DNA from 3 places in the Sphingomonas sp. DC1600-2 genome. Region 2 is predicted to be linked to each of the others. Evidence: predicted binding sites of a transcription regulator. Region 2 holds the regulator's gene; each other region holds the start of a gene.
What was found. The regulator LexA, encoded in region 2, represses DNA repair genes until DNA is damaged. The targets are predictions, from matches to a motif close to GTTCCNCNCTTGTTCT.
Positions count from the first base shown of each region.

Region 1: the regulator LexA is predicted to act here: its motif matches at 3,719-3,734, upstream of radA (DNA repair protein RadA).
Region 3: the regulator LexA is predicted to act here: its motif matches at 1,901-1,916, upstream of recA (recombinase RecA).

Region 1 is NZ_JAFCWO010000002.1:275,979-281,964, reverse strand. It holds gene ACP7BL_RS04765 (hypothetical protein) at 1-199, opposite strand, end outside; gene ACP7BL_RS04760 (PadR family transcriptional regulator) at 137-703, shown strand; gene ACP7BL_RS04755 (DUF2218 domain-containing protein) at 790-1,104, shown strand; gene ACP7BL_RS04750 (glycosyltransferase family 4 protein) at 1,114-2,262, opposite strand; gene ACP7BL_RS04745 (glutathione binding-like protein) at 2,329-3,033, shown strand; gene ACP7BL_RS04740 (hypothetical protein) at 3,034-3,582, opposite strand; gene radA (DNA repair protein RadA) at 3,756-5,126, shown strand; gene ACP7BL_RS04730 (CvpA family protein) at 5,399-5,956, shown strand.
Region 2 is NZ_JAFCWO010000006.1:158,950-164,935, forward strand. It holds gene ACP7BL_RS13050 (ComEC/Rec2 family competence protein) at 1-1,672, shown strand, start outside; gene ACP7BL_RS13055 (hypothetical protein) at 1,827-2,051, opposite strand; gene ACP7BL_RS13060 (nuclear transport factor 2 family protein) at 2,185-2,523, opposite strand; gene lexA (transcriptional repressor LexA) at 2,706-3,377, opposite strand; gene ACP7BL_RS13070 (molybdopterin molybdotransferase MoeA) at 3,449-4,633, opposite strand; gene ACP7BL_RS13075 (sensor histidine kinase) at 4,664-5,674, opposite strand.
Region 3 is NZ_JAFCWO010000002.1:69,549-75,534, forward strand. It holds gene ACP7BL_RS03775 (glutathione S-transferase family protein) at 1-452, opposite strand, end outside; gene recA (recombinase RecA) at 722-1,825, opposite strand; gene ACP7BL_RS03785 (SDR family oxidoreductase) at 1,945-2,859, opposite strand; gene ACP7BL_RS03790 (response regulator) at 2,970-3,323, opposite strand; gene ACP7BL_RS03795 (response regulator) at 3,361-5,763, opposite strand; gene ACP7BL_RS03800 (M13 family metallopeptidase) at 5,867-5,986, opposite strand, start outside.

The sequences.
Region 1 (5,986 bases), on a different contig from region 2:
AAAATGCACGAACCCCTTGCGTCGATGCAATCAAGATATATCTTAGTGCCATCGTGTTATAGAAAGGAACGATATGTTTGTATTTGTAGAACGCGGCGGTCGCGGAGACCGTGGCTGTCATCCAGGTCGTAAAGGCATGGCGATGGGCGGGCGCTTTGGTGGCGGCTTCGGCGGCGGGTTCGGGCGTGGCCATGGTCATGGGCACGGCCGGGGCGACGGTGAGGGGCGTGGTGGCCCGCGCGGTCGGCGTATGTTTGACAGCGGCGAATTGCGGCTGGTGCTGCTCAAGCTGATCGCCGATGAGCCTCGCCACGGCTATGACCTGATCCGCTCGATCGAGGAGTTGACCGGCGGTGCCTATGCGCCGAGCCCGGGGGTCGTCTATCCCACGCTCACGTTGCTCGACGACATGGACCTGATCGAGGCGCGGCAGGCCGAAGGGGCCAAGAAGCTGTTCGCGGTCACCGAAGCCGGCACCGCGCATCTCGCCGAGAATGCGGAACAGGTCGAGGCGCTGTTTGCGCGTCTTGCCGAGGTCGGCGCAGAACGCGCGCGGACCGACAGCGCCTCGGTGCGCCGGGCGATGGGCAATTTGCGCGAGGTGTTGATCCACAAGCTGCGCAGCGAAGATGTGGCGCAGGAAACCCTGCACGAAGTCGTCGCGCTGATCGACGAAGCCGCGCAGAAGATCGAGCGGCTGTAAGCATGACCCGGCTTCAGCTCCTCCGCCGTCGCCTCGCAAATGCCGCGGCTGCGGCAGGGGCTGAGCCTCCCCTTCGGAGACGTGATATGACCCTGAGCACAACCGCACGCGTGCCGACCGCGCATGCGAGCAAGTACCTTCAGCAAACCTGCAAGCATTGGGAGCACAATCTGGCGGTGGTCTTCACCCCGGAGCACGGCACGATCGTGTTCCCAAAGGATGCGCGCGGGGCCAATTTCCCGGGCGATGCCACCGTCACCTTCGATGCCGAACCCGATGCTCTTTTGGTTCGGATCGAGGCTAGCGCCGTCGAACAGCTCGAAGCGTTGCAAGGCGCGGTCGCGCGCCATGTCGATCGCTTCGCCTTTCGCGAGGCACCGCTCGCTTATGAGTGGCGCTGAACGCGCGCGTCATGCGGCGCGGCGGGCGAGCACCTTCAAATAGGTGTCGAGCACCGTCTGGTTGATGCGTTCCCACTGATAGGTCGCGGCTTCGGCATGACCGGCGGCTCCGGCGGTGCTGCGAAAGCCATGGTCTTCGCAGAAGCGCTGCAGGGCGTCGGCATAGCCTTCGATGTCTGTCGGCGGCACGATCAACCCGGTCACGCCGTCGGCGATCAGGCCGACGGCGCCACTGGCGCGCGCGGCCACGACGGGTACGCCCGCAGCCATGGCCTCAAGCGTCACATTGCCGAAGGTCTCGGTCACGCTGGGATTGAAAAACACGTCCATCGACGCGACCGCCTTGCCCAGATCATCGCCGGTCAGATAGCCCGCGAACACCGCATCGGGCACTTCCTGCGCGAACCAGTCGCGTGCCGGGCCTTCGCCAATCACCAGCGTCTTGTGCTTGACGCCGCGCGCCTTGAGCGTGCGGAGGGCTGCGGCGAAGACATCCAGTCCCTTTTCTTTGACCAGGCGCCCCAGAAAGCCGACCGCAACTTCGTCATCGCCGATGCCGAGGCCCCGCCGCCAGGCGAGGTCGCGCTGCGCGGGGTTGAAGCGATCGTGGTTCACCCCGCGCGACCAGCGCGTCACCGGGGTGGGCACCCCCCATTCGCGCAAAATCTCGCCCATCACCTGGCTGGGTGCGAGCACTTCATCGACGCGGCTGTAGAAGCGCTTTTGAATGCCGATCATCGGCGGCACCAGAAACCCCAGGCCGTAATAGCTCATATAGGTCTCGAACCGCGTATGGTACGAAGCGACCCGGGCGATGTTATGCTTTTCGGCATAATTGAGCGCCTTGTGCCCCAGGCGGTCCGGTGCCGAAACGTGGATCATGTTGGGGGCGAACGCATCGAGATCGCGCCGCACGCGATTGCCCATGCCGCGCGTGAGCTTGTATTCGCCGCGCAGCGGGATCTTGATCGATGGCGCGCTGACCAGGTCGCCGGTCGGCGGGAATGCTGGGGTGCGGCTTGTCGGTGCATAGATTCGCACCTTCACGCCGCGACTAAGCAGATAGCCGACCAAGAGGTTGAGGGTCTGGTTGGCACCATCACGGGTATAGTTATAATTGCCGCTGAACAGGGCTACGCGGAGATCGGACGCTTCCATCGTGCCGGGCCATAGCGAAGCTATCGCCGGATGACTATCTCTCGCGTCAAAGGAGTTTTTGCGCCGATGACCGACCTTTCCGCCTTTCCGATCACACAACGCTGGCCCGCCGCTCATCCTGACCGGCTGCAACTCTATTCGCTCCCCACGCCCAATGGTGTGAAAGTGTCGATCATGCTGGAAGAGACGGGGCTGGCGTATGACCCGCATCTGGTCGATTTCGCCAAGGACGACCAGCACAGCCCCGCCTTCGAATCGCTCAACCCCAATGGCAAGATCCCCGCGATCCTCGACCCCGATGGGCCCGGCGGCAAGCCGCTCGCTTTGTTCGAATCCGGCGCGATCCTGCTCTATCTGGCGGAAAAGACCGGCAAGTTCCTCCCCAGCGATCCCGCTGCGCGCTGGCAGGCGATCCAGTGGGTGATGTTCCAAATGGGTGGGGTTGGCCCGATGTTCGGCCAGGTCGGCTTCTTCGTGAAGTTCGCGGGCAAGGACTTTGAGGATAAGCGCCCGCGCGATCGTTACGTGGCCGAGGCCAAGCGCATTCTGGGCGTGATGGACCGCGTATTGGCGGACAAGACCTGGTTCCTGGGCGATGACTATACGATCGCCGATATCTCGATGCTCGGCTGGGTGAACGGCCTGGTCGACTTTTACGGCGCGGGCGAGCTGGTCGGCTTCGACCAGTTCACGCACGTAAAGGCGTGGCTCGAACGCGGCCTCGCGCGCCCGGCGGTGCAGCGCGGTCTGGCGATCCCGGCGCGGGGGTAGTCAGGCCGACGGCGCGTCCGAAAAGCCTTCATACCACACAGCAATTGCGTTGTTGTGGGCGAGCCACGGCGCGGGTGCGGTCTCCTGGACCGCGTCCCCGTGCTGGTGCCATCCGCCGAGCGAGCAGTGAATGATCGCCTTCACCCGCGCGATGCCATGCTGGGTCGTATCCAGCGCGGTGACGATGCCGATATGGCCATCATGCGTCCGGCCATCGGTGCCGGTATAATCTGGGTAGACCAGGAAGCTGCCGACAACCGGCTCCGGCAAGGCGCGAAAATAGCCGGTTGAGGATAGACCATCGGCGTGGATCGCGGTGGTCTCGAACCAGCCGCCATTGATCTTCTTGTACAACGGGTGGTTGACGATGCGCGATTGCGGCGGAACCGACGGGAAGCGGATGCTCCAATAGACAAAGCCGCTGCAATCGAGCTTGCCATTGGAAGGGATGGTCGCGGCGGCGAAGGATGGCATGGTGCCGGGGCTCTTATATTCGGTCTTCTTGCCAAGCCCGCTGCGCGCGCGCGTAATCGCCGTTGCCGAATCCATTGTGCTTCCCCTGTTCCCGGCGCGGGGTCGTGCTCGACGGTCAGCCCCGCGACTCGCGCGCTAACAAGGCGGCGTCCCGATTCCGTGAAAAACGCGTGCGCCGGGCGGGTGGACGACACGACCCACAACGAAATTTGTTCCCCTCTCGTTCCGGTGTTGCTACATCGCCGCTCATGGCAAAACTCCAAAAGCGCTACGTCTGTCAGGCCTGCGGATCGGTGTCGCACCGCTGGCAGGGGCAATGCGCCGATTGCGGGGAATGGAACACGCTGGTCGAGGAAGCCCCCGCCACCGTCACCCCGTTCCAGGCCAAGCATAATCTGCAGGGCGGCGGGCGCGCGTTTCAGCTCGTCAGCCTTGATGCCGAAATCTCGCTACCCGATCGGCTCGCCACCGGCATTGCCGAGCTTGATCGCGCGCTCGGCGGCGGGTTCGTCGAAGGGTCCGCTACCCTGATCGGCGGCGATCCCGGCATCGGCAAATCGACGCTGCTCCTGCAAGCGGCCGCGAAGATGGCGCTGGCCGGGCTGCCAGTCGCCTATGTCTCGGGCGAGGAAGCGGCCGATCAGGTGCGTTTGCGCGCGCGGCGGCTCGGGCTCGGCCATGCGCCGGTGATGCTGGCGGCGGCGTCCTCGACGCGCGACATTCTCACCACGCTCGGCCAGGCGACGCCGCCTGCCTTGCTGGTGATCGATTCGATCCAGACGATGCATAGCGATTTGATCGAGGGGGCGCCGGGCACCGTCAGCCAGGTGCGCGCCTCGGCGCAGGAATTGATCCGCTTCGCCAAGGAACGCGGCACTGCGGTGGTGCTGGTCGGCCATGTCACCAAGGACGGCAGCATCGCCGGCCCGCGCGTGCTCGAACATATGGTCGATACCGTGCTGAGCTTCGAAGGCGAGCGCAGCCACCAATATCGCATCCTGCGCGCGATCAAGAACCGCTTTGGCGGCACCGACGAGATCGGCGTGTTCGCGATGGTGGCGGAAGGGCTGGCCGAAGTCTCCAACCCCAGCGCCTTGTTCCTCACCCAGCGCGAGGAAGGCATGACCGGCACGACGGTGTTCCCCGCGCTGGAAGGCACGCGGCCGGTATTGGTCGAGATTCAGGCGCTGGTCGTGCGCTTGGCGAGCGGCGCGACGCCCAGGCGGGCGGTGGTCGGCTGGGACAGCGGGCGTCTCGCCATGGTGCTGGCGGTGCTGGAGGCGCGCTGCGGGCTCAGTTTCTCCTCGAGCGAAGTCTATCTCAACATTGCGGGTGGCTACCGCGTGCAGGACCCGGCTGCCGATCTGGCGGTGGCGGCGGCACTCATCTCGGCGCTGTCGGAACGCCCGGTGCCCGCCGATGCGGTGGTGTTCGGCGAACTGGCCTTGTCCGGAGAAATCCGCCCGGTCGCGCACGGTCCGCTGCGCTTGAAGGAGGCGGGCAAGCTCGGCTTCGAACGCGCGCTGCTGCCCGCGGCGGTGACGGACGACAAGAGCGGGTTGAAGTTGAGCGGATTCGGCACGCTGGCCAGCTTTGTGGAGCATATGCTGGGGCGGTGAGGGGGCGTTGCGCCCTCCCACAAGCCTTCCACTGGTGGAGCGTAATGACTCTTGGTCGCATCCTCTCCCTGCCCTGTCCGTAGCTCCCTGTCCGTAGCTCTCCGTCCGTTCGTTTCGAGCGTAGTCGAGAAACCTGGCACAGCGCTTGTGGCTCTTTCTCGACTACGCTCGAAACGAGCGGGTTGAGGAAAGCACTCCCCCAAACCCCGTAACCCCCAACACGCCCGCACCCCACTCGACTTCCACCGTCCCACGCTTGTAAGACGCGCGCCATGCATCTTACCGCCCTCGACATATTGGTCCTGCTCGCCGTTGGCGGTGCCGCCACGCTCGGCATCACGCGCGGCTTCGTCACCGAAGTGCTTTCGCTGTTCGCCTGGGTCGGAATCGTGTTTGCGATCAAGCTGTTCCATGTCCCGCTGACTCATGCGTTGACCGGCGTGGTCGGCACGACGACGGGCGCGGCGGTGCTCGCCTTCGCGATTCTGGCGGGCGGCACGTATTATGGCGGGCGCATGGTTGCGCGGGCGATCGGTGCCCGTACCCGCGATTCGGTGCTGGGGCCGGTCGATCGCGCGCTCGGCTTCGGCTTTGGCGCGCTCAAGGGCTTGATCCTCGCGAGCCTGGCTTTCCTGCTGGTGGTGCTGATGACCGACACCGTCAGCGGCGGCCCGGCGCATCGCCCCGAATGGTTGACCTCGGCCAAGGTCTATCCTTTGCTCAACAGCACCAGCGCCAGCATCGCCGATTTCGTCGATCGCCGCCGCAAGGGCGAGCCGGTGTTCGGGCATGGCGCGAACGTCGCCGACTCCGATCGCGCGGGCGAGTAGCGATTTCTCGGTCCCTGGCCGCGCAAAGCG
Region 2 (5,986 bases):
GTTGTCGGCGCGGCTGATGCCGCCCCCCGAACCCGCCGTGCCCGGAGCCTATGATTATGCCCGCACCGCCTGGTTTGACGGAATCGGTGCGACCGGGCGCGGCTTCGCGCCGATCCGTATCGTCGCGGGCGGTGGTACAGCGGCGGCGGCAGGGCTGCGCGTGCGGCTGTCGCAGCATATTCAGGCGCAAGCGGGCGGGGGCGGGGCTGGGGGCATTGCCGCCGCGCTGGCTACAGGCGACCAGGGCAGCATTCCGATGGCCGATAATGAGGCGATGCGCCGCTCTGGTCTTGCGCATTTGCTCTCGGTCAGCGGCTTGCACATCACGGCGGCGGTGGGCGCAGTGATGGTGCTGGTGATGCGGCTGCTCGCGCTCAGCCCGTGGCTGGCCTTGCGCTGGCGCTTGCCGCTGATTGCAGCGGGGGCGGGGGCGCTCGCGGCGATCGGCTACACGCTGCTGACCGGGGCGGAAGTGCCGACGATCCGATCGTGCGTCGCCGCGCTGTTCGTGCTGATCGCGCTGGCGCTGGGGCGCGAGGCGTTGACGCTGCGGCTGGTCGCGGCGGGCGCGGTGGTGGTGTTGCTGCTCTATCCCGAGGCGCTGGCGGGGCCGAGCTTCCAGCTGTCCTTCGCCGCGGTCGCCTCGATCATCGCGCTCAACGAGCACCCCGCGGTCCGCGGCTGGTTCGGCCCGCGCGAGCAATCTCGGCTGGCAAAGCTGGCGCGCGAGCTCGCTTCGTTGTTGCTGACGGGCCTTGTCGTGGAACTGGCGCTGCTGCCGATCTCGCTGTTCCACTTTCAGAAAGCCGGGGTGTACGGCGCGGTCGCCAATATCGTGGCGATTCCGCTCACCACCTTCGTGACGATGCCGCTGGAGGCGCTGGCATTGCTCTTTGATTGCATCGGCGCGGGGGCACCGTTCTGGTGGGCGACGGCGCGCTCGCTCGATCTACTGCTGTGGATCGCGCACACCACCGCCGCCATTCCCGGATCGGTCGCGCCGCTGCCCGCCATGCCCGGTGCTGCTTACGCCCTGATGGTGGTGGGTGGCCTGTGGCTGGCGTTATGGCGCACGCGCTGGCGGCGGTTGGGGCTGCTGCCGCTCGCGGTCGGCGCGGTATGGGCGCTGCTGACGCCCGCGCCAGACGTGCTGGTGACGGGCGACGGCCGCCACGTCGCGATCCGCACAGCACGCGGCGATCTGGCGCTGCTGCGCGACCGTACCGGCGATTACACCGCCGACATGCTGGCGGAGAATGGCGGGATTGAGGACCTACCGGTGCTGATGTCCGAACAGCCCGAAGCGCGCTGCAGCCGCGACCTGTGCCTGATGACGCGCCGCGCCGGCGGCCGCGACTGGCGCATCCTCGCGACGCGCAGCGCCTATCTCGTCCCCGCGCCCGATCTGATGGCGGCGTGCGCAGAGGCCGACATCGTCATCAGCGAACGCCGCCTGCCGCGCCGCTGCGCACCGCGCTGGCTACGGCTCGACCGGGCGACGCTGGCCCGCAGCGGGGGAGTGGCGATCGCGCTTGGCACGGCGTCGGTTCGCACGGTGCGCCATGCGGGCGACCGGCATCCGTGGGTGACGATGCCGGTATTGCCGGGGGTACGGCACGGACGCTTTGGTGGGAGTGGGAGAAGGGATCAAGCGATGGCCGGGCGTCGATGACGGGCTTCTCGGTTGCGCGAAGGCGGAGCGCCCGTCGGACGGCAGCATATCTGAAACACCGACCGGTATAGAATTGGCCCGACATCATCCTCCCCGCCCGGCGCGGCCAAATTTTGGTGGGAAGCGGTCGTTCAAACTGCGGCTCACTATGAACTTAACTATGGCGTTCTGCGATGATCCAGCCAGAGATAACGGTCGGGATTATCAGCAAAAAGGGCCAGTCGTCCGCACCGTCTACATCGGCGGCTCGCAGCGCCCACTGCCCCACAAAAACCCCGCCAACCCCGATAAAGACGAGTCCACAAATTAATAAGAGGCCCGTCAGATTACAGGGCATGTAGCTCCATAGAACCTTTTTAAACCAAATCTCGCGCTTCAAGTCGTGTTTCCCACCGGACTTGCCCATAGTAGAATGCTTGAAGATGGCTATCTACGCAATTGGCGGAAAGCAGATGGCTTTTTAACGTGCCTGCCCCCTTTCTCTCCTTAGACAAGATTGCTTCTGCGGCGTCTCACTGCGACGGATTGAAGAAGAAATAGTGTTCGATCAGCTTCCCGTCTTTCTCACGGGCAACATCGACACCGGTCACCGTGATTTCACCGGGCGGGCCACCCTTCCACCGCGCCGTTGCGACGCCGTGATGGCCGAGGCCAGGCCCATCGATTTCGAAGCGGAAACCGGGCGGCATATCGGCAAGAACACCTGCCACCACCTCGGATATGGCTTTATGGCCGCTGACTGCGCGGGCCGGCTCGAATATTGTTGCATACGCGTGGTAGATCTCGTCGATTGCAGCGAGCCGGACGACGTCGTCACGCTCGTTCCAGACGCGTTGGATGCTCGCGTGCAACAGATCGACTTCTGGCGCTTCCGACACAATTTCCTCCCGCGTTAATCCGGTTGGCTGTTCATAACATCCCTGGGACGAGACTGTTCAGCCTGTTCAAGCCCTTCCAAAGGAAGGAGAGCTATCGAGCCGCTGATCAGGATCTTGAGCGGTGACCATCGGGCGAAACCCGTCAGAGCTCCCCCTCAATCGTACCGCCGCAAAATCCCCGCCAGCTTGCCCTGCACGCGCACTTGTGCGGGCGCATAACGCTGCGGGTCATACGCCCGGTTTGCCGGGTCCAACCGGATCATCGCGCCTTCGCGGCGGAAATATTTGAGGGTGGCTTCGCTTTCCTCGATCAGCGCCACGACGATCTCGCCGTCGCGCGCGACCTCCTGGCGCTTGATCAGCGCATAATCGCCGTCGAGGATGCCGGCCTCGACCATCGAATCCCCGGCGACTTCCAGCGCATAATGCTCGCCACTGCCGAGCAGGGCGGCGGGTACGGCAAGCATCGAGGCACCCTCGAACGCCTCAATCGGTACACCGGCGGCGATGCGGCCGTGCAGCGGGATCTCGATCACGTCATTGGCGGGCTCCGGCATCGCGCGGAGATTGGCGGCGGGCGCAGCAGTGGTTTTGGTCGGTGTGTTGGTGCCACGCTCGGGCATTTTCAGCACTTCGAGCGCGCGCGCTCGATTGGGCAGGCGGCGGATGAACTGACGTTCCTCGAGCGCGCTGATCAGGCGGTGGACGCCCGATTTGGATTTGAGGTCGAGCGCTTCCTTCATTTCCTCGAACGACGGCGACACCCCGGTCTCATCAAGCCGGTCGTTGATGAAGCAGATCAGCTCATGCTGCTTGCGCGTTAGCATCGCTCGGGCCCTTTCGTCGGAACAGACAACGAACCTATACGGAACGAAAAATCACGCGTCAAGCGCGCGCTTTACGGGAGCGCGAGGATTTCCACCGAGTCGCCGGGCTCGGCGGCTGGCGTATGCGGTGCACGGGCAATCAGGCAATCGGCCTCGGCGAGCGTCCGCAACAACGACGAGTCCTGGCGCTGCGCGACATACACCCGCCCGTCGCGCGTCTCCGCTCGCAGATAATCCTGCCGCACGCCGTTGGCGGGCAACGCCGAACCGAGGATCGCCGTGCGCAAAACCGGCATCGCATCGCGCGCGCCGCTCAGATGCGCGATCAGCGGGCGCAGGAACACCGTCGCGGTGACGAAGGCCGACACCGGGTTGCCGGGCAGGCCCAGCACCGTAGTCCCGCGCAAACGCCCTGCCAGCATGGGCTTGCCGGGCCGCAGCGCGATCCGCCAGAAATCGATCCTCCCGCCTGCCGCCTCCAGTGCGGGACGGATCAGGTCATGGTCGCCGACCGAGGCACCGCCGGTGGTGACGAGAATGTCGGCTTCCACCGCCGCAAAGGCGGCGGCGATGGCATCGAGCCGGTCGGGCAGGATGCCGAGCCGAAGGACGTCGACAGGCAAATCACCAAGCAACGTCGCCAGCATCACGCTGTTGGATTCGGGCAGCGCATCGGGTGGCCCGCTGGCACCCGGCGCAACCAGTTCGTCCCCGCTCGCAACGACCGCGACGCGCAGCCGCCGCGCGACCGTCAATTCGGCGTGTCCGGCGATCGCCGCCAGTGCGACGCGCGCTGCTGTCAGCCGCTCGCCCTTCGCGATGAGCACCTCACCGCTGGCGAAATCGAGCCCCCTGCGGCGGATATTGCCGCCGCGCACCGGGCCATCGCCGGACAGAGTAAGGCTGTCGCCCTCGCGCGCGGCTTCTTCCTGAACGAGCACGCTATCGGCCCCCGGCGGCACGGCGGCACCGGTAAAGATGCGCACCGCTTCGTGCGCGCCGCACGTCCCGGTAAAGGGGCGTCCGGCGGCGCTTTCGCCGATCACGCGCAGCGGCCCCGGCAAATCGTCGAACCGCACTGCATAGCCGTCCATCGCCGAGAGATCGGCATAGGGCTGGGTTCGCAAGGCGTAGACCTCGCTTGCCAGCCAGCGTCCGGCGGCCGCGGCCAGTGGAAGCGTTTCGCTCGGTACTGCGGCACCAAGCGCGAACAGGCGCGCTTGCGCATGGGACACGGAGATCAGAGGAGAGGCCATCGTCATGCTTTCCGGTAAGGCTGGCGGGTATCAGCGGGTCGTCGCGGGTGGGGCAATCCGCTCGATCGTCAGCCGGGTGATCGTACCGCCAGTCGGCGTTGCCGCGACATCGAACCGTCCCCCCAATTGCCGCGCCAGGGTGCTGGCGATGGTCAGGCCGAGGCTGGTCGTGCGGGTCATGTCGAACCCATCGGGCAAACCGGCACCATCGTCGGTAACGCTGAGGTCGAGCGTGTCGTCGGTGCGCTGTACGACCACGTCGATCCGCCCGGTTTCGCGATCGGCAAAGCCATGTTCGAAGGCGTTCGCGACGGCCTCCGCCAGGATCAACGCCAGCGGGATCAGCGCATTGGGATCGAGCACGAGATCGGTTTGCGCGTCGACGCGACACGCGATTCCGGGCTTCCCGCCGGCCTCGGCGAGATCGGCGACCAATGTGGTGACCACGGCATGAAGGGCGACCTGTCCCCCGCTCACGTCATACAATTGCCGCTGGATTCGCCCGATCAGCTGGACGCGGTGGACGGCGTTGTCGAGGACTTGTTTGGCGGCTTCATCGGCGATCGCGCGACGCTGCACGCTGAGCAATGCGGCGACCATCATCAAATTATTGGACACGCGGTGCTGCAATTCGTGGAACAGCACATTGCTGCGTTCGACCAGATCCAGGCGCTGGGCCGCCAGTTCACGCGTGCGTTCGCGTTCTTCGCGCAGGCGGGCGTTGGCCTTTTGCATCATATCGACCAGCGCAATATCAACCGCGACGACGCCGATATAGAAGAGCAACGCGGTCGCGGTTGTCACCTCGATCTGAAAGCTGAACAGCGGCGGGATGAAGAAATACCAGGCGATAAGCCCGCACAGAATCGCCGACAGCACGCCCGGCCCCCGACCCCACAGGAACGCCGAGATGATGACCGCCGGAAAGAAGGTGAGAAACGGAAAGCCCGGCGGGAAATACGGGTTCAGCGCGCTACGTAAAAGTCCCGCCAGAACGGCCGACACCGTAGCGAGGGCGTAAGCCGCGATGGGGCGGTCCATCAGGAGCGGCAATCGTTCCAGCAGGTTCGGTCGTATGTGATTCATTCGGCCAGGTACCAGTTCCCTCGGGGCTGCGCAGTGCTCTCGATCAAGATTCGGATGATCCTCCTCGGTCAGCTTGTCCTTCCTTACGCGAAGGCGCGCGCTTGCCGCAAACGGGCCCATTGGTCGCACACGCACAGGGTAGTTGCACGGAAACCACAGTCGTGGGTCAATCCCGGCCTTCGGTCCAAACTGTCACAATCGCGACATAATCTCGGCCTAGCCGCGCCTCAGCAACCAGACTTTACCAAGTCGAAGCCCGCTCAGAGC
Region 3 (5,986 bases), on a different contig from region 2:
CATGGACGGCTCGACAGCTCGGCTTCGACATAATCGAGATGGACGTCGATCATCGGTTGGATGCGCTTGGCGGCGGTCTTGCCGAGCAGCGGAATGCGGTTGACCACCAGCAGCACGAGCAGCGGCGGCATCATCGACCCTTCGGCATAATGCAGGAACTGGCGATAGCGCAGCACACCATCGCGGTGCGCGGGCGGCCCCAACCGACCATCGCCGCGCTCGACCAGATACTCGACGATAGCGCCCGTTTCGACGATCACATCCCCCAGCTCGGTATCCTCGAGCACCGGCGATTTGCCAAGCGGGTGGATTCGCTTGAGTTCGGGCGGAGCCAGCATCGTCTGCTTGTTCCGTTCATAGCGCTTGATCTCATAGGGGAGCCCGAGTTCCTCGAGCATCCACAGAATTCGCTGCGAGCGCGAGTTTTCGAGATGGTGGACGATCAAGGTCATGAGAGCTCTCCGGGTCGGCTTGTTGCCCGCATCCTAGCAGCGATGCGGCACACAAGTCACACGCTACCTTGCGGTGCCCGACGCCGGGGGTCGCCACTCTGCACTCCGGCCATCCCGCCGCCGCAATATGAAAGGCCCGCCATCGCTGGCGGGCCTTCCCGGTCTCTGCGACGGCACCGAGAGCGCTCGATACCGCCATCGTGGTGGGACGCAGCCGTGCACTGCCGCCATCCCCTGCTCCGGCCCGCCGCAGCAGACCGGGGCGAAACTCACATCTCGTCGTCACCTTCATCGGGTTCCGCACCCGCCATCATTTCCTCGGCGACCTTGTCGGTCCGTGCGCGAATCGCCTTTTCCAGACGATCGGACATTTCGACATTTTCCTTGAGGAAGGTCTTGGCGTTCTCACGCCCCTGCCCGATGCGGACGCTGTCATAGCTGAACCACGCGCCCGATTTCTCGACCAGCCCAGCCTTGACGCCCAGATCCAGAATCTCGCCAATCTTGGACACGCCCTGCCCGTACATGATGTCGAATTCGACTTGCTTGAACGGCGGCGCGACCTTGTTCTTGACGACCTTCACGCGTGTGGTGTTGCCGATGATCTCGTCGCGATCCTTGATCTGGCCGGTGCGACGAATGTCGAGGCGCACCGAGGCGTAGAATTTCAGCGCATTACCGCCCGTCGTCGTCTCGGGGTTGCCGTACATCACGCCGATCTTCATGCGCAGCTGGTTGATGAAAATTACCATGCAGCGCGAGCGGCTGATCGAGCCCGTCAGTTTGCGCAGCGATTGCGACATCAGTCGCGCCTGCAAACCGACATGGCTGTCGCCCATTTCGCCTTCGATTTCCGCGCGCGGCACCAAGGCTGCGACCGAATCGACCACCAGCACGTCGATCGCGTTGGAGCGCACCAGCGTATCGACGATTTCGAGCGCCTGCTCGCCCGTGTCGGGCTGCGAGACGATCAGCTCGTCGATATTTACGCCCAGTTTTTTGGCATAAACGGGATCGAGCGCATGTTCAGCATCGACGAACGCCGCCGTGCCCCCGCCCTTTTGCGCCTCGGCGATCACGTGCAGCGCCAGCGTCGTTTTGCCCGAACTTTCCGGCCCGTAAATCTCGATCACGCGCCCACGCGGCAACCCGCCGACGCCGAGCGCAATGTCGAGCCCGAGCGAGCCGGTCGAGATCACCTCGACCTGCATCGTCTGTTTCGAGCCCAGCTTCATCGCCGACCCCTTGCCAAAGGCGCGGTCGATTTGTGCGAGCGCCGCTTCCAGCGCCTTGGCGCGTTCTGCGGTGGCTTTGTCTGCTTGCTTGTCTGAGGCTGCCATTTTGCTGTCGATGACCTTCAACGATACCGCCATTGGTAGCCTCCTGCGCTAGACCGAACGCCGGGTGCGTTCAATGCGTGATGCACCGTGTATCGTGTTTGTTCTTATGGAACAAGAGTAGAACGACAACCTCTTTAAAAAAACCGGCAGGATCACGGCATTCCGCTGCCGCCCGCTGCGCCATAGACTTGTCCGGTGGCGTAGCTGCCGCCACTTTCGGCCAGCAGAACGTAGATCCCGGCAAGCTCGCCCGGTTGCCCCGGGCGACCGAGCGGCGTCTGACCACCAAACTGCTCGAGCTTTTCCATCGTCGCGCCGCCAGACACCTGCAGCGGGGTCCAGATCGGCCCCGGTGCGACGCCGTTCACGCGGATTCCCCGCGACGCCAGTTGTTTGGCGAGGCTGCGGACATAATTGGTGGTTGCTGCCTTGGTTTGCGCGTAATCATACAGATCTTCTGACGGATCGGTTGCCTGCTCCGACGTCGTCCCGATGATCGACGATCCCGGTGCCAGATGCGGCAGCGCCGCCTTGATGAGCCAGAACGGCGCGTAGATATTGGTCTTCATCGTCCGGTCGAATTCCTCGGTGGAAATGTCGAGGATCGAGCCGTGGGTTTGTTGTCGGGCGGCATTGCTGACCAGAATGTCGAGCCCACCAAGCGTATCGACTGCGGTCTGGACCAGGGTGGTGCAGAAATCCTCGCTGCACAAATCCCCGGGGATGGCGACTCCGACTCGGCCCGAAGCGCGGATCAGATCGATCACGTCCCGGGCATCCGCCTCCTCTTCCAGCAGATAGTTGATGGCAACGTCGGCTCCTTCGCGCGCGTAAGCGATGGCGGCCGCCCGTCCCATCCCGGAGTCGCCACCGGTAATCAAAGCCTTGCGACCGGCCAGACGACCGGAGCCACGATAGGTCGATTCACCGTGATCGGGCCGGGGCCGCATGTCGCGCGCAAGGCCCGGCCAAGGCTGGCTCTGGCGTTCGAACGGCGGTTTGGGACCAACCTTTTGCGGGTTTGTCAAAGCGGATGGCGAAATGTCTGAGCTGGAAAGTGCCACGATCGGTCTCCGTGCCGGGATTGTGGCAGGAGAAACGGCAGAGCGCCGCGATGGGTCCGCATCAGGCCGGCTTTGTTGGGTTGATCGTGATCAGCCCCCCATCAGCCGCCTGATTAGCCCAATGCCGCCAATGCCTTGGAAACCCCATCCATCGTGAAAGGTTTGGCCAGAGTCGGACGATCGCGATACTCTTCCCCGACGCTATCATGCGACCCGCCGGTCGCGAAAACGAACGGAATGCCCTTCTCCGCAAGCACCGCCGCGATCGGGAAGCTCTTCTCCCCGCCGCGCAAATTGACGTCCAGGATGGCAGCGTCGATGCCACCCGCTTCAATCAACGCCAGCGCGGCCACAACGCTATCCGCCGTGCCGCCATGACGCTTTCCCAAGACATCGAGAAAATCCTCGATCATCATCGCAATCAAGGGTTCGTCCTCGACGATCAAAATGGTCTGTGGCCCGCTCATAATAGGCCCTTAGCCGGGCATGCCGGAATGCGCCAAATCATTTCGCACCCAATACCGCCCGCACCGCTTCAGCAAGCTGTTGTACCGAAAACGGTTTTGCCAGGAAGGCGACGTTGTCGAGATCGATCGACTTGCGAATCGTCTCCTCGGCATAGCCCGACATGAACACGATCGGCAGATCGGGATAGCGCGCGCGCGCTTGCCGCACCATGGTCGGTCCATCCATCAACGGCATCATCACGTCCGATATGAGCAGATCGGGCTTTGGGCCGGATGCCAACAGTTCGAGCGCAGCCTCCCCATGTTCGGCGCACAGCACGGTATAGCCCTGCCGTGTCAGCGCCCGTTCGGCAACGGCCCGCACCATGTCCTCGTCTTCGACCAGCAGGATCGTGCCTGTGCCCCAGAGATCGACCGGCTTCTCGCGCGGCAAAATCCGTGCGGGTGGCGCTTCCGCCAAGGCACCGACGGTGTGGACCGGCAAGTAGATGGTAAATACCGCCCCCGCCTGCCCGCGCGGTCCAGCCTTCACATTATCGGCAAAGATATAGCCACCCGATTGTTTGACGATCCCATAAACGGTGGACAAACCGAGCCCGGTGCCCTTTCCCACCTCCTTGGTCGTAAAAAAGGGCTCGAAGATTTTTGGCAGCACATCGGGCGGGATACCGCCGCCGGTATCGGCCACTTCAAGCACGACATAATCGGCGGCCGGAAGGATATCCGATGCGAGCTTGCGCACTTCGGCGGTGGTGACCGCATAGGTCTGGATCGCCAGCGTGCCGGTGCCGCGCGGATCCTTCGCCATCATCGCATCGCGCGCGTTCACCGCGAGATTGACGACGACCTGTTCGAGTTGCCCGGGGTCTGCACGCACCGGCCCCAGGTTGCGCCCATGTTTGACGGTAAGCGTGACGCTTTCGCCCAACAAGCGCTTAAGCAAATTGGTGACTTCGGAAATCACGTCGGGCAGTTGCAGCACTTGCGGCCTGAGCGTCTGCTGGCGGGAGAAAGCGAGCAATTGCCGCGTCAGGCTGGCCGCGCGGTTGGAGTTGGCGCGGATTTGCTGGATGTCGTCATAATCACTGTCGCCGGGCGAATGGCGCATCAGCATCAAATCGCAATGCCCGATGATCGCGGTGAGGATGTTGTTGAAATCGTGCGCAACACCGCCCGCGAGCTGCCCCACCGCCTGCATCTTGGTGGCCTGCGCCACTTCGCGCTTCAGCCGCGTTTCCTCGCTATTGTCCTTGAGGCTCAACAACACTGCCGAATTGCCGAGGCCGCGCGCACCCGCGATCGACAGGGCGACCGGCTCGTCGGGATGATCCTTCAGCCGCACCGCAAGGTCGGTTGAATGCGTCGCGCCACCGGCAAAACGGCGGATCGCGTCGGCGACCACACCCTTGTCTTCGCGCACCAGCAAATCGCCGGGATAGATGGGCGGGCTGTGCGGATCGACCGCCGCCGCCCGCGCAAAGGCGTCGTTCATCTGCACGAAGCGCCCGTCGCCGCCGATCAAGGCAACGCCGAACGGCATCAACGACACCAGGCTCTTGATATGCGCCGCCGCGCTTTCGCCAATGGCAGGCTGGCTATTCTCTTCCTCGTCGATCAGCGCGACCAGCATCGGCGCGTCTTCCCCATCGAGAAACGGGATCTGGAGAACGCGCAACGGGTTCTGCGCCAGCCCTTCGCGTTCGAACCGCGCCATGCCGTGCGAGTCGGTGATCAGAAAGCGCGCAAAGTCGCGACCGACGATCGCGCCTTCCTCATGCCCCATCGCGCGTGCCCGCAACACGCGGTTCGCCGCCCGGATCCGCCCGTCGGGATTGATCAACGCCGCCATGATCCCGGCGCTGCCGAGTCGATCGCCCGTCGCTCCCGAGATCAAATTCTCCATCGTCTGGGCGAGATCCAGGCCCTGCGTTGCATGGAAACGCCAGACCAGAAGGTTGCCGTCTTCGCCGGCCCGCGTCACTTCGGCGGAAAGCTGCGCGCCTTTGATGAGGAGTCGGGCGACTCCCGCCGAGCCATCACGCCAGGCGGCGCGTCCGGCAGCCCCCAAAAGCTCCACACCAGTCGCATCAAACGGCAGCCCCGGCGGGGTCGCAAAGCCGCCGAACAGCGTCTCGTAGCGATTGTTGGCGCACACCAACCGTCCGGCTCGATCGGTCACCGCAATCGCATCCGGGCTGCTCTCCGCAACCGTACGCGCGACGCTCCAATCCGGCTCGGCAGCGAGTTCCGCGGTGCGCGGGAACAGACGGCGGAACAACAGCAGCCCGCCCGTCGCCACGAGCGCGGTCGCAAAGAACGCCGCCGCAATCGGCGCGCTGCCGATCACCACCAGAACGATCGCCGCAGCCGCGCAGCCGCAGCCAATCGCGATCAAAGCTGCGCCGCGAGACGGGTTCGGAGACGTTGGAAGCGATGCCATCCGCACCTGCATTGGGCGATGCGCCGGGAGCGTCAAGGGCAAAGCGGCCAGACACCGCCGCACCGCGCCACCCGTCCAGGCGGCGCGGTGCAGAATACCGCCTTTACCAGACCTTCACACGGTCAGCCGGGGCAAGATACAGCTTCTCGCCCGCCTTCACGCCGAACGCCTTGTACCAGGCATCGACGTTGCGCACCTCGGCGGTGCGGAAGGGCCCGGGCGA